Regions from separate parts of the Dactylosporangium darangshiense genome, predicted to be linked through region 2. Evidence: riboswitches for the same ligand, from Rfam matches in the RefSeq annotation. Region 2 holds a riboswitch; each other region holds the start of a gene.
What was found. A riboswitch is a leader RNA that binds a small molecule or an ion and turns the genes downstream of it on or off. The one in region 2 is predicted to bind cobalamin.
Positions count from the first base shown of each region.

Region 1: it holds a riboswitch for cobalamin, as region 2 does, so the genes downstream of both, bluB (5,6-dimethylbenzimidazole synthase) here and ABD901_RS22730 (VWA domain-containing protein) in region 2, are expected to answer to the same signal.
Region 3: it holds a riboswitch for cobalamin, as region 2 does, so the genes downstream of both, ABD901_RS05735 (ribonucleoside-diphosphate reductase subunit alpha) here and ABD901_RS22730 (VWA domain-containing protein) in region 2, are expected to answer to the same signal.

Region 1 covers NZ_BAABAT010000028.1:138,310-142,611, reverse strand. Annotated here, with positions in the region: gene ABD901_RS37955 (TFIIB-type zinc ribbon-containing protein) at 1-724, shown strand, start outside; cobalamin riboswitch at 1,541-1,739, shown strand; gene bluB (5,6-dimethylbenzimidazole synthase) at 1,775-2,410, shown strand; gene ABD901_RS37945 (alpha/beta fold hydrolase) at 2,660-3,448, opposite strand; gene ABD901_RS37940 (MarR family transcriptional regulator) at 3,505-3,939, shown strand; gene ABD901_RS37935 (DNA recombination protein RecN) at 3,943-4,302, opposite strand, start outside.
Region 2 covers NZ_BAABAT010000012.1:7,783-12,084, reverse strand. Annotated here, with positions in the region: gene cobO (cob(I)yrinic acid a,c-diamide adenosyltransferase) at 1-133, opposite strand, end outside; gene ABD901_RS22730 (VWA domain-containing protein) at 135-2,195, opposite strand; cobalamin riboswitch at 2,255-2,380, opposite strand; gene ABD901_RS22725 (helix-turn-helix domain-containing protein) at 2,882-3,505, opposite strand; gene ABD901_RS22720 (copper resistance CopC family protein) at 3,524-4,258, opposite strand.
Region 3 covers NZ_BAABAT010000002.1:467,268-471,569, forward strand. Annotated here, with positions in the region: gene ABD901_RS05735 (ribonucleoside-diphosphate reductase subunit alpha) at 1-1,502, opposite strand, end outside; cobalamin riboswitch at 1,614-1,822, opposite strand; gene ABD901_RS05740 (histidine kinase) at 1,892-3,322, opposite strand; gene ABD901_RS05745 (LysR substrate-binding domain-containing protein) at 3,415-4,041, opposite strand; gene ABD901_RS05750 (DUF5997 family protein) at 4,091-4,302, shown strand, end outside.

The DNA.
Region 1 (4,302 bases), on a different contig from region 2:
GCTGCGTGAGTCGCTGGGCACGTGGGCGAAGTCGCGCTGGTTCGCGCCGTCGGGCCTGAAGAAGGTCACCGAGGCCGAGACGGCCAAGAGCATGTACCTGCCACACTGGACGTACGACACCAGCACGGTGACCGACTACGAGGGCCAGCGCGGCGAGCACTACTGGGTCACCGAGACCTACACCGAGAACGGTGAGACGAAGACCCGCGAGGTGCAGAAGACTCGCTGGTACTACGCAAACGGCACCGTCGCCCGGGCGTTCGACGACGTGCTGGTGACCGGCACGACGAAGGTCTCGCAGAAGCACCTCGACTCGCTGGATCCGTGGCCGCTGCCCAACGCGCAGCCGTACCGTCCCGAGTTCCTGGCCGGCCACGAGACGCTGCGCTACGACGTCGAGCCGGAGTCGGGCCTGGAGAACGCGAAGCAGAAAATGGTCCCGGTGATCGAGCGCGACTGCCGCGACGACATCGGCGGCGACGAGCAGCGCGTCGACCGCATGCACACCCAGTACAACGACGTCACGTTCAAGCTCATGCTGCTGCCGGTGTGGATCGCGTGCTACCTCTACGCCGGCAAGACGTACAACATCCAGGTCAACGGCATCACCGGCGAGGTCGCGGGCGAGCGCCCGTACAGCGCCCTGAAGATCGCCATGGCCATCCTCGCCGCACTGGCGGTCATCGCCGTGATCATCGGCGTGTACGCCTTGAGCAAGCACTGAGCTAGTCACCGCTGCGACCGCGGTCCGGCCTGTTCCGGACCGCGGTCATCGTTTCGGGCCGCGCACCTTGAGACGGACTCCAACCCGGCCGCTGACGCCCTGGACCACCGACTGATGACCCGCGTGGACCCAGCGGCGGCAGACGGCCTGAACCCGCGCTCGTGCCACGACGACCCTACAGCGGGCATTCCCGCGGCCGGAGGGTCCGCGCGGCGCCGCGCGGGCGGGTCGATCGGAGCCCTGCGCCCGCTGTGGCTCGACATCGCCCTCGTCCGGACCGGACTCGCCCGGGCTGGCGTCGGTCGCGAGCGGCTCGGCCTGCTCAGCAGCGATGGCCGGCGGCGGGGATGGCACCGGTTCGGGCGCTGAGCCTGCCGGGCGATCGTCGGCGGGGCCGGCCGCCGGGGCCGCGGCGTGCAGGCGGCGCAGCTTCTCGGCGTGCCGTCTGGCCAGCCCCCAAGCGCGCTGCCGCGCATGCTCCCGCCGGAAATCCTCTCCCGCCGGAGAATGAGGCATTCCCGTTAACGGGTGGGTTTGCGCTTTGTGATCCCGGTTTCGACGCAGGATGTGCTGGTAGTGCAGCGATTGCAGGCTCGCGACGTGCTGACCTGGATGCTGCACGGCACCTTGGTGCAGCGCGGTAAGGATCTGCCGGTCACACGTTGCACAGTGAGTGGATCATGGCTGTGGATATGGCTGAGTTGCTGGCCGGTCACCGGCCCTGACGCGGTCGCACCGCCGCCGCTACGGGGAGGATGCGGGCGGTGACCGATGCCTGATACGGCGGTGGGGTCGGCGACCCGGTAGGGTGCGTCGTGGCACGAACTGTTGCGAGGTGCCCCGCTCCGGCGGGGAGAATCGGGAAGCCGGTGTGAGTCCGGCACGGGCCCGCCGCGGTGACCAGGGAGCTGCCGCCCATGCGCGTCATGCGCAGCCACTGGCCATCAGGCTGGGAAGGCGGGTGGTGAGGCGTCGATCTGGAAGTCCGAAGACCGGCCTCGCGTCCCCAGCCCTGGCCTGCCGGGGCGTGAGCGCAGCGGGAGCCTGCCCATGATCAGCGAGCTTTACGACGTTATCCACCGGCGCCGCGATGTACGCGGCCAATTCACCGGCGCCCCGATCACGGCCGAGGTCCTCGACCGTGTACTCGCCGCAGCCCACGCCGCGCCAAGCGTGGGGATGTCCCAGCCGTGGGACTTCATTGTGGTGCGCGACTGGGCGGTCCGGGAGGCGTTCCACCGTCATGTCCGTCACGAGCGGGAAGTATTTGCCGCCACGCTCGATACTGAAGCCGCTGAACGGTTCGCCAACATCAAGATTGACGGTGTGCTGGAGTCCACGTTGTCGATCGTGGTGACCTATGACGCCGATCGCGGCGCTCCCGCCGTGTTGGGCCGGCACGCCATCGCTGAGACTGGTCTGTACTCGGTGTGCCTGGCCATCCAGAACCTGTGGTTGGCGGCCACCGCCGAACAGCTCGGCGTCGGCTGGGTGTCGTTCTACCGTGAGGCGTTCCTGCGACAGCTGCTGGACATTCCGGACGGTATCCGCCCGGTCGCCTGGCTCTGCGTTGGGCCGGTCACCCACCTGGAAGCCGTACCGGACCTCGAACAGCACGGCTGGCGTCGACGCCGACCCCTGCACGCCGCTGTGCACACCGATCGTTGGGGTTCAGCCCAGGGTTGACGACCCCACGCCGACCCAGGAATCCCCGGGTGCTGGCGCAGGCGGTGCTCCGCCGACCCCAGCGAGTTCGGACACGTAGGTCCAGCGCTTCTCTGTCGTGCGAATCGGGGCCCGTGGGCGAGGACCGAAGGATGTTCGCAGGTGGGCACCCGGCAGCGGCCCCGAACAGCTATGGATCATTTCAAATGGCGCATCCAGCGTGGGGAGCCGGAGAAGGTGGAGCCGGCGCGGCCCGCCGGCGGGTGACGGCTACTCGGCGAGCAGTTCGCGCAGGCGGGCCGCGAACGCCTTCGGGCGGAACACGTGCGCCGAGTGCCCGCCCTCGAACTCGGCGGCCTCGCGGCCCAGCAGGCGCGCCAGCGCGAGGGCCGGCGCGGCGTGCGGGCTGTCGCGGGTGCTCGCGCCGACCGCGGGGATGACCGTCGGCGGGGCGCCGGCGAGCAGCGGCTCCAGGTACAGGCGGAAGCGGCGCGCGGCGGGGGCGTCGTGGGTCAGGAAGAACGTCAGGTTCGCTTCCCGGGCCGGGGCCGGGGTGGGGCGCGGCAGCTCCGCGTCGGGCTCGCGGTCGTTCGGGTCCAGCGCGGTCAGGGCCAGGAACTGGCGCATCGCGGCCTGGATGCCCTCGGCCCGGAACGCGTCCTCGACCGCCCGTTGCCGGGCCACGAACGGCGCCGGGTCGTCGAGGACCTGGGTCAGCGGCGGCTCGTGTGCGACCAGGGTGTGCACCAGGCCCGGGTACCGCGCCGCCAGGTCCAGGCCGATGAGGGCGCCGATGCTCAGCCCGACCACGTCGACGGGCGCCTTGGCGTGCGTGGCCAGCATCAGCGCCAGGTCGTCGGTGTGCGACTCGATGGTGACAGCCTCGTCGTCCTCGCCGGCCGGGCTGCGCGACAGCCCGCGCCGGTCGTAGGTGAGCACGGTGTAGCCGCCGCCGGCCACGAGCTCGCGGACCAGGGCGGCGCTGCCGTCCGCGTCGCCGTCGCCGGGCTGGATGATCACGAGCGTGCGCTCGCCGTCGCCTTGCTTCGAAACGTACATGCGGCGAGCGTAAACCATCATTTCTGATGCATCAAGTCTGCTGTATTGTGGGCGGCGTGAACGGCCTCGAACTGCTCGTCCTCGGGCGCACCCTCGTGCGCCTCGCCGGCGTGGCGATGCCGGCGCTCGGGTCCGAAGAGCTGCCGGCCAGCGTCCGCTCGGTGCTCATCGACGTGTCGGCGCACCCGGGCAGCTCCGTCGGCGAGATCGCCGCCCGGACCGGCTTCCCGCAGAGCCACGTCTCGGCGTCGGTCGCCCGCCTGCAGGAGCGCGGCGCCGTCGTCACCGGGCCCGACCCGCGCGACCGGCGGCGCACCCTCGTGCGGCCCGCGCCGGACGCCCGCGGCGGGTTCCTGGTCATCGGCGCCGAGCCCGCCGACGAGGCGCTGCTGGGCGCCATCGACGACCCGCGGGCGCTGCCCGAGGTCCGCGCGGCCCTGCGTACCCTCTACCGGCACCTGGTGCCCGCCGCACACGAGGCACGGCCGTAGTGCTCAGACGTCGTCGTCGATGAGGCCGTAGGGCGGCTGGTCGGCGCGGCGCGAGTAGCGCACGATCACATCGTCGGCGGCGGTCGGGGGAGGGGCGTTGTCGGCGACGACGACCTGCGCGCCGACGCCGCGGCCGGCCAGCCAGTCCTCGATGTGGCGGTAGATGCGCTCGATCGTCTGGCCGTCCTCGAGGTCGCCGAGCGCGCCGAGGTTCTTCTGCGGGCTGTCCAGCAGCAGGAACCCCGGGTGGGAGGAGCGGGACTCCCACGCGGTCTCGAACATCGCCAGCTGCCAGGCCAGGGCGATGAGGGTGCGCCCGCCCGAGGACGCCGTGGTGTAGGGCTCCCCCCGCACGTACGGCGT
Region 2 (4,302 bases):
GCAGGGCCATGCCGAACGCGGCGGTGGACTTGCCCTTGCCCTGTCCGGTGTGGACCGCGAGCACGTGCTGGCGGCGGCGCTGGCGGGTGGTGAGCCCGTCGTCGGGCACGTTCTCGACTTTTCCCTGCGGCAACTCAGGCTCCCAGGCTCGTCAGCGGTATGCAGGACGCCTCGAGCGCTGCGGCGAGGCGGCGCGCGAGGCCGAGGCGGATCGGGCCGGACTCGCAGTCGACGACGACGGCGGGCACCCCGGCCAGCAGCGGCACGACGCTCAGCGGGTCGGGCCCGCTGGTCGAGCGGCCGTCGGTGACGACGACGAGCAGCGGCCGGCGGCGGGCGTCGCGCCGGCGCTCGCCGTGCAGCGTGCGCGCGGCCTGGCGCAGCCCGGCGGCCAGCGGCGTGCGGCCCCCGGTGCGCAGCTCCGCGAGGCGCAGCACGCCGACCTCGTGGCTCGCGGTCGGCTCGAGGACGAGCGCGGCGTCGTGCCCCCGGAAGGAGATCATGCCGACCTTGTCCCGCCGCTGGTACGCATCCCGCAGCAGCGACAGGATCGCCGTCTTCACCACGTTCATCCGCTGTCGCGCGGCCATCGAGCCGGAGGCGTCCACGACGAAGAGGACCAGGTTGGCCTCGCGGCCGACCTTGACCGCCTCGCGCACGTCGCGGGCCTCGGCGCGGCTGGATCCGCGCAGCGCCGCGGCCCGCACCGTGTCCGGGACGTGGAGGCTGGTGAGCTTGCCGCCGAGCGGCGCGCGGGAGCGCACGATCCGCCCGTGCCGCGAGACGGCGGGCGAGCGCCGCCCGGCGTGCGCGCCCGCCTGCCGGTTGGCGCGCCCGGCGATGGTGAGCAGTCTCGGCTTGTACGGCAGCCCGGCGAACGCCAGCTCCTGGGTCGCGCCCGACAGGCCGCTGTTGAGGCTCTCATCGCCGGATAAATCCGATTCGCTGCCCGAATCGGACTTATCATTTCTTGGAGGACTCTGGTCTGATTTGTCCCGACTCGGGCCGCGGGAGGCATCGCCGCCGCCGTCCGACCCGGCGGGGTCGGGGCCGCCGTCGGGGCCGGCGGAGTCGGGGCCGCCGTCGGGGCCGTCGGCAGGAGCGTCGGACCCGCCGTCGGGGGCGGTGTCCGGGGGCGGCGAGGAGTCGTCGGGGCCCGGCGGGTCGTCGTCGGAGTCGGGGCCGGCCTCCTGCTCGAGCACCTCCTCCAGGCGGTCGCGGTCCGCGCCCGGCGGGTCGAGCGGGTCGCGGCGCCGGCGGTGCGGCAGCGCGAGCCGCGCCGCGTCCCGCACGTCGTCCTTCGTCACCACGGTCCGGCCGTGCCACGCCGCCAGCGCGACCGCCGTGCGGGCCACGACGATGTCGGCGCGGAGGCCGTCCACGCGGTACGCCAGGCAGATCCGCGCGATCCGGTCCAGCTCACGGTCCGGCAGCGCGACCCCGCCGAGGCGTGACCGGGCGCCCGCGATGCGCGCAGCCAGCCCCGCATCGGCCTCGACGTAGCGCGCGGCGAACGCCACCGGGTCGGCCTCGTAGGCCAGGCGGCGGCGCACGACCTCGGCCCGCGGCGGGGCCTCCCGCGGCGCGGTGACGCCGACGACGAGGCCGAAGCGGTCGACGAGCTGCGGGCGGGGCTCGCCCTCCTCCGGGTTCATCGTGCCGACGAGCAGGAACCGGGCGGCGTGCTTGACCGACACGCCGTCGCGCTCCACGTGCGCGCGGCCCATGGCGGCGGCGTCGAGCAGCAGGTCGACGAGGTGGTCGGGCAGCAGGTTGACCTCGTCGACGTAGAGCACGCCCCGGTGCGCCGCGGCCAGCAGGCCCGGCTCGTAGGCCTTCACCCCGTCGCCGAGTGCGCGCTGCAGGTCCAGGGTCCCGACGACCCGGTCCTCGGTGGCGCCGACGGGCAGCTCGACGAGGGCGGAGCGGCGCCGGTCGACGCCGGCCCCGGGCGTGTGCGGCCCGTCGGGGCACTCGGCGTCGGGCGCAGCCGGGTCGCAGGCGAAGCGGCAGCCGGAGACGACGTCGACCTCGGGCAGCAGCGCGGCAAGCGCCCGCACGACGGTGGACTTGGCGGTGCCCTTCTCGCCGCGCACGAGCACGCCGCCGATAGCGGGCGACACGGCCGTGAGCAGCAGGGCCAGGCGCAGGTCGGGCAGGCCGACGACGGCCGAGAACGGATACGGCGGCGTCACGCGTACACATCCCTTCGGCGGGTCCGCGCCCGCGAGGTGGCTGGAGCATGGGCGGCCGGAGTCTCCTGACTCCCGGATCGCCGCCGCCCTCGACCTTCCGGCCGGGAGCCCGGCCGTGGTCGTGCGTTGAGGGACGACTCCCCGGTCACAGTGGCGGGACCGTCCCGGATTCGCACCGGGTTCCTCCGCATACCGCTTCCGGCCATCGTGTCCCACCGGCACCAGGGCCGTCAACGTGACGCGGTGTGACCCACACGATCGTCCTCCCCGTGCCAATGGGCCGGGGCATGCGGCGCCGGTTGGACGCGGCGCCGCCGGCCGCGCTCTGCGCGCCACTCGCGGCCGTCGCCCTCGTCGCCGCCACGCCCCCGCGGCCCCTCGCGCTTCAGACGGCGGTGGCCCCGACGAGCCGCGGTATTATGTCTCCACGATCACGCGAAAAGCGGCCGGACAAATGGGACATCGCCATGATCGTGGAGACAAAACGCCGGTCGACCTCGACGTGCTCGTGCCACACCGGGCCGCCGCATTTACACCGTCTGGCGGCGCGCACGCCGCCGCGCAGACGCGCGCATGCGGGCGGCCGGAGGTGACGGTTCGCCGGATTTATCTCCTGCCGGGGTATAAATCCGACAAGTCGTGGCGCGGAGCGCCCGACTTGTCGCGATCGCAACGAGGCTGAGCGGTCAGCGGTCTGCGTCCGGATCGTCGAGGCCGGCCATCGCCAGCAGGTCGCCGCGGTGCAGCTCCAAGGCGTCGGCGACCTCCTCCACCAGGATCCGGTGCGGGGTCCAGCGGCCGGCGCGCAGGCCGTTGATCGTCGCCGCCGCCCGCGCCGTCCGGCGCGCCATGTCCTGCACCGTGAGCCCCCGCCGGGCCATCAGCCGGGCGAGCACGGCCCCGAACGGATGCGGCTCCGGCTCGCTCGCCGGCGCCACCGCCGGCTCGAGCACCACGTCGCCGACCTTCGCCGAGAATCGCAGGAGCCGGTCGCCCTCGAATCGAATGCGCGCCGAGAGCCCCAGCTCGGACCCGTTCGGGCCGGACACGGTCCCCGGCACCGACACCTCGGTCGAGGCCGACTCGTGCCGCGACTCGTCGGCGGCGATCTCGTGCGGATGGGCCGGCCCGGCCCGCACGACCCGCCAGGCCGGGTTCCACCACGGCAGCGCGCGCAGTTGCTCGTCGATGAAGTCGCGCAGCAGCGTCAGGTCGAACGACTTCGGCGCCGGCGGCCGGCCGACCAGCCGTGGCCAGTGGGTCAGCGTCGACAGCAGCTGCGGGCTCAGCGTGCGTCCGGCCGTCTCCATCGACGCAGCGTAGCCGCGTCAGGCGCGGCGGCGCTTGCGTGCCGGGACCGCCGGTGAGCGGCGGGCCGCGGCGAGCACCATGGCGCCGACCGCCACCACGATCAGGGCCGGGATCAGCCAGTCGGTCAGCACGAACGGGGTCGACGGGGCGGGCGGCTGCGCCTGCTGCGGCGCGGGGGCGTTGCCGACGTCGGAGAACAGGCCGGGGGCCGCCGAAGCCGTCGGGGTGGCGCCGTGGCCGGCGAGGGCCTGCGTGAGGGCGTCCGAAGGACCGGCGGTCGGGGGCGTCCAGCCGGCCGGCGCCGGGGTGGCCGGGCCCGAGTACGTGAACTTCAGCGTGCCCTTGACGGCCTCGCCGTCGGAGGCGACGGACTGGTAGGCCACCGTGTACGCGCCCTGCTCCGGCCAGTGCGAGACGACGACGACGGCCGGGTAGCCGGTGTTGTACACGCGCGGCTCGAACTTGCCGTCGACCAGGAAGTACTCGGTGACCGGCTTGTCCAGGCGCTTCGGCTGGCCGCCGCGCCACGACGACTCGACGCGCCGGCCCGACGGGGTCGTCACCGTGAACCAGGCGTAGGACGCCGGCGTCTCGGTGAAGTACAGCGTCAGCTCCGCCATCGGCTGGCTGACGGTGCTGTCGGCGACCGGGTCGGACATGGCAAGCTGGCCGTGCGCCGCGGCGGGCGACGCCGGCAGCAGCAGGGCGGCGACGACGAGGAGGACCGCCCCCGCTCGGACCGGCAATCGCATCGACACATGATGCCGGGTTCCGCAGTGCGCTTCAAGCCGCTAAA
Region 3 (4,302 bases), on a different contig from region 2:
GGCCGCCACCGCGGGTTGGACGCCGCCGCCTGCGCCGACGGGTAGTAGTTGATGTCGATGACCCGGTCGAGGAAGACGACGGCGGTGCGCACCGTTTCGCGCAGCCGCTCCCAGTCGACGCCGCCGGCGGTGACGTGCGCGCCGAGGTTGATCGAGCCGAGGTTGCACACGGCGGTCTCGTCGTCGCTGTTGACCTCGAGGATCTCGGTGCACAGGTTGGACAGGTGGATGACGTTGCCGGGCGCGCCGGTCTGGTTGGACAGCGCGTTGGCCCGGTCCTTGAACGTCATCCAGCCATTGCCGGTCTGCGCCAGCGTGCGCATCATCCGGCCGTACAGGTCGCGGGCCCTGACGGTCCGCACCGCCCGCTTCTCGGCGGCCCGGTATGCCTCGTCGAAGGCGGCGCCGTGCAGGTCGGGCAGCTCCGGGGCGTCGGAGGGGTCGATGAGCGACCAGTCGGCGTCGGCCTCGACGCGGCGCATGAACTCGTCCGGGACCCAGTTGGCCAGGTTGAGGTTGTGGGTGCGCCGGGCGTCCTCGCCGGTGTTGTCGCGCAGCTCGAGGAACTCCTCGACGTCGGGGTGCCACGGCTCGAGGTACACGCACGCCGCGCCCTTGCGCCGCCCGCCCTGGTTCACCGCGGCGACGCCGGCGTCCAGGGTCTTGAGGAAGGGCACGATGCCGTTCGACTTCCCGTTGGTACCGCGGATCAGCGCGCCCCGCCCCCGCACGCGCGACCAGGAGATGCCGATGCCGCCGGAGAACTTCGACAGCTTCGCCACCTGGTGGTAGCGCTCGTAGATGGAGTCGAGCTCGTCCGTGGGGGAGTCGACGAGGAAGCAGGAGGACATCTGGGTGTGCCGGGTGCCGGAGTTGAACAGCGTCGGCGAGCTCGGCAGGTACGCCAGCGACGACATGAGCCGGTAGAAGCCGATCGCCTCGGCCGGCGTCTGCGACAGCCCGCAGGCCACCCGCAGCAGCCAGTACTGCGGCGTCTCGACGACGAGGCGGGTCTCGGGGTGGCGCAGCAGGTACCGGTCGGCGACGGTGCGCAGCCCGAAGTACTCGAAGCGCAGGTCCCCGTCCGTGTCGACGGCGTCGTCGAGCTCGCGCGCGTTGGCGGCCACGAACGCGGCCGTCTCGTCGCCGATCAGGCCGAGCTGGTGGCCGTAGCGGATGGCCTGGCTGAAGCCGGCGACCTCCTGCCCGCGAACCTCCTCGTCGACGAACGCGGCGAGCAGCCGGGCGGCGAGGCGGGAATACTGCGGCTCCTCGCCGATGAGCTCCGCCGCCGTCTGGATCGACAGCTTGTCCAGCTCGGCGGTCGTGGCCCCGTCGTAGAGGCCGCTGATCGTCCTGGTGGCCACCCGCAGCGGGTCGACCTCGTCGAGGTCGCCGGCCCACCGCTCGACCGCCCTGACGATGAGCTCGGCGTCGACCGGCTCCAGGTCGCCGTTGCGCTTGCGCACCTGCATCGTGTGTTCCCCCTCGGCACCGTTCACGAAGGCCGGAAGGAGCGCGCAGGGGGACGCCGCCGGGCGGCACGGCGTCGGGCCGGCACCTGGCTGTGGCGTCGGCCGTCCCGCGCGGCCTCCGACCGCCGCGCACCCGGACGGGCGTGCGGCGCGCTGGCAGGTCTTCGGACTCGTGGGCGTGACCGAGGTCGCCTACCGGCCGTCGCTTCCCAGACCGGATGGTCCAGTGCTTCGTTGACGGCGTTCGTTCCCACTCACCGCTGCGGGGCAGTCCCGGACTTCCACCGGGTTCCCTCTTGCGACGCCCGTCCTGGCGGGACGAGCGAACCAGCTGCGGGCAACACCATATATGGGAGACATCGAGAAAGCGAAACACCAGATCGTGTGTCGGCGTGTCGCGGTCGCCGCCACCGGGGTCAACGCCAGACCGGCAGCACGACGTCCACGTTGGTGCCGGCGCCCGCGGGGCTGGTCAGGGTGAGGTGGCCGCCGTGTGCCTCGACGCGGTCGCGGATGCCGGCCAGGCCCGAGCCGCGGCCCGGGTCCGCGCCGCCGACTCCGTCGTCGCGCAGGGACAGGTGCAGGCGGTCGCCTTCGCGGGCGACGGACACGTGCACCACCGTGGCGTGGGCGTGCTTGACGGCGTTGGCCAGGGTCTCGGCGACCACGTAGTACGCGGCCGCCTCCACGGGCTCCGGCAGGCGCTCGTCCAGGCGGACGTCGACCTCGACGGGCACGCCGGACCGGCGGGCCAGCGCCTTGATGGCCGAGGCCAGGCCCCGGTCGGTGAGGATCGTCGGGTGGATGCCGCGGCAGATCTCGCGGAGGTCCTCGATGCTGCCGGCCAGGCCCGCCGCGACGGTGGTGAGCCGGTCGCTCAGACCGGCGGCACCGTCCGGGACGCTGTCCCGCGCCGCGCGCAGCTGCAGGCCCAGCGACAGCAGCCGCTGCTGGACGCCGTCATGCAGGTCGCGCTCGATGCGGCGGCGGACCTGGTCGGTGGCGAGCACCACCCGGGCCCGGGAGGCGACGAGCTCGGTGCGGGCCTGCGCGTTGGCGATCGCGATCGCGACGAGGTCGGTGCAGTCGGCCAGGCGCGCCTCGGCGTCCGGCGGCAGCGGCTCGTCGCGGACCATCGAGGCGGTGACGACGCCCCACAGCCGCCCGTCGACGTAGATCGGCGCGCCGACCGCACTGCGGATGCCGTGCTCGCGCAGGAACGTCGCCAGGGGGCTCGGGTCCACGTGGTGGTCGTAGCTGTCCATCCGCGCCGCCCGGCCCGTCCGGCGTACCGACGCCGACACGCTCGGGCCCTGCAGCGACAGGCGCGTGCCGACCGGCAGCAGCTCGCCCGGCCAGCCCCACATGGCGACGATGATGCCGGAGCCGTCCGCCTCGTACCGCACGATGTTCGCCCCGTCGGCGGCCACCAGCCGGCCGAGCTCGGCGGTGACCGCGTCGAACACGTCGTTCGGCGCCGCGCCGCGGGCGACGAGCATGGCCACCCGCCGCAGGGCGGTCTGCGCCTCGACGAGCTGCGCAAGGCCGCCGAGGCTGCGCCCGAGCGACGTGCCGAGGATGTTCACCGACCGGCCCAGTCGGCTGATCTCGCCGAGGCCGGTGTGCACCAGCCGCGGGTCGAGCTTGCCGCCGGCCAGCTGGTCGGCGATCAGTGCGGTGCGCCGCATCGGCTGGATGACGACGCGGACGAGATAGCTGGCCACCAAGGCGACCGCGACGGCGGCCGCGAGCAGGCCGAGCCCGACGCCGACGGCCGTCGCCGCCGGATCCAGCGGCAGGTCGAGGTGTGACACGTCGAGGACACCCGCAAGTCGGCGGACCGTCATTCGGCGACACCCCTTCCGCCGCCCGTCAGCCTCCCATCGTGGTCCGGGCGCGGTAGGGCCTCCCACACCACCCGAGGGTGACCCGGCCCGGGTCAGCGCCCCTGCCGGCCGCGGGTGCTGTTCGCGGTCCGGCCGCGCACGATGCCGATCATCTCCTCGACGAGGTCGCTGTGGCCGTCGCGCGGCCAGGCGAGGGCGACCGCGGAGGCCGGGGCGTCGCTGACCGTCCGGTACTTCAGGTCCCGCCGGTGGTACAGCCGCGCGAGCGACTGCGGCACGACGAGCAGCCCGACGCCGGCGGCCACCCACTCGACCGCGGCGGCCGTCGTCTCCGGCCGTTGGACGCCCTCGGCCGGCGGCGTGTCCCAGGCCAGCACGTCGTCGAGCGGGCGCAGCAGCGCGTCGCCGAGCTCGACGGCCTCGGCGAGGGTGAGCTCGTCGGCGGCGTTGAGCACGTGGTCGCGGGGGATGATGACGACGGAGGCTTCGGTGTACAGCGGAATGGCGTGCAGCACGTCGCGGTCGACGGGCAGGCGCACCAGCCCGGCGTCCGCATGCTCCGGCATCAGCCCGGGCGCGTCGGCGGCCTCGGCGGGCACGAGCTCGAGCCGGGTGCGCGGCTGGCGCTCCGCCCAGGTGCGGGCCCACCGGTCGATGACGACCCCGGGCACCACCGCCAGGCGGAACGCCGCCGGGCGGGAATCCTCGTTGCTGGACACCGCACCTCCCGCGCCAGCCTACCGAGGACCCGCCGACTACGCTGACCGGGTGAGCAAGTCGAAGAAGCCCCAGGTGATGAAGCCCGCCACGGCCGCGCAGAAGCTCGACGTCTACCTGCCGGCCACGCCGCGGGAGTTCCAGGACGGCCTGGTGTCGCGCGACGAGCTCGACGAGCTGCAGCGCAACCCGCCGCAGTGGCTGGCGGACCTGCGCCGGGACGGCCCGCACCCGCGCAGCGTGGTCGCCGCCCGCCTGCGGGT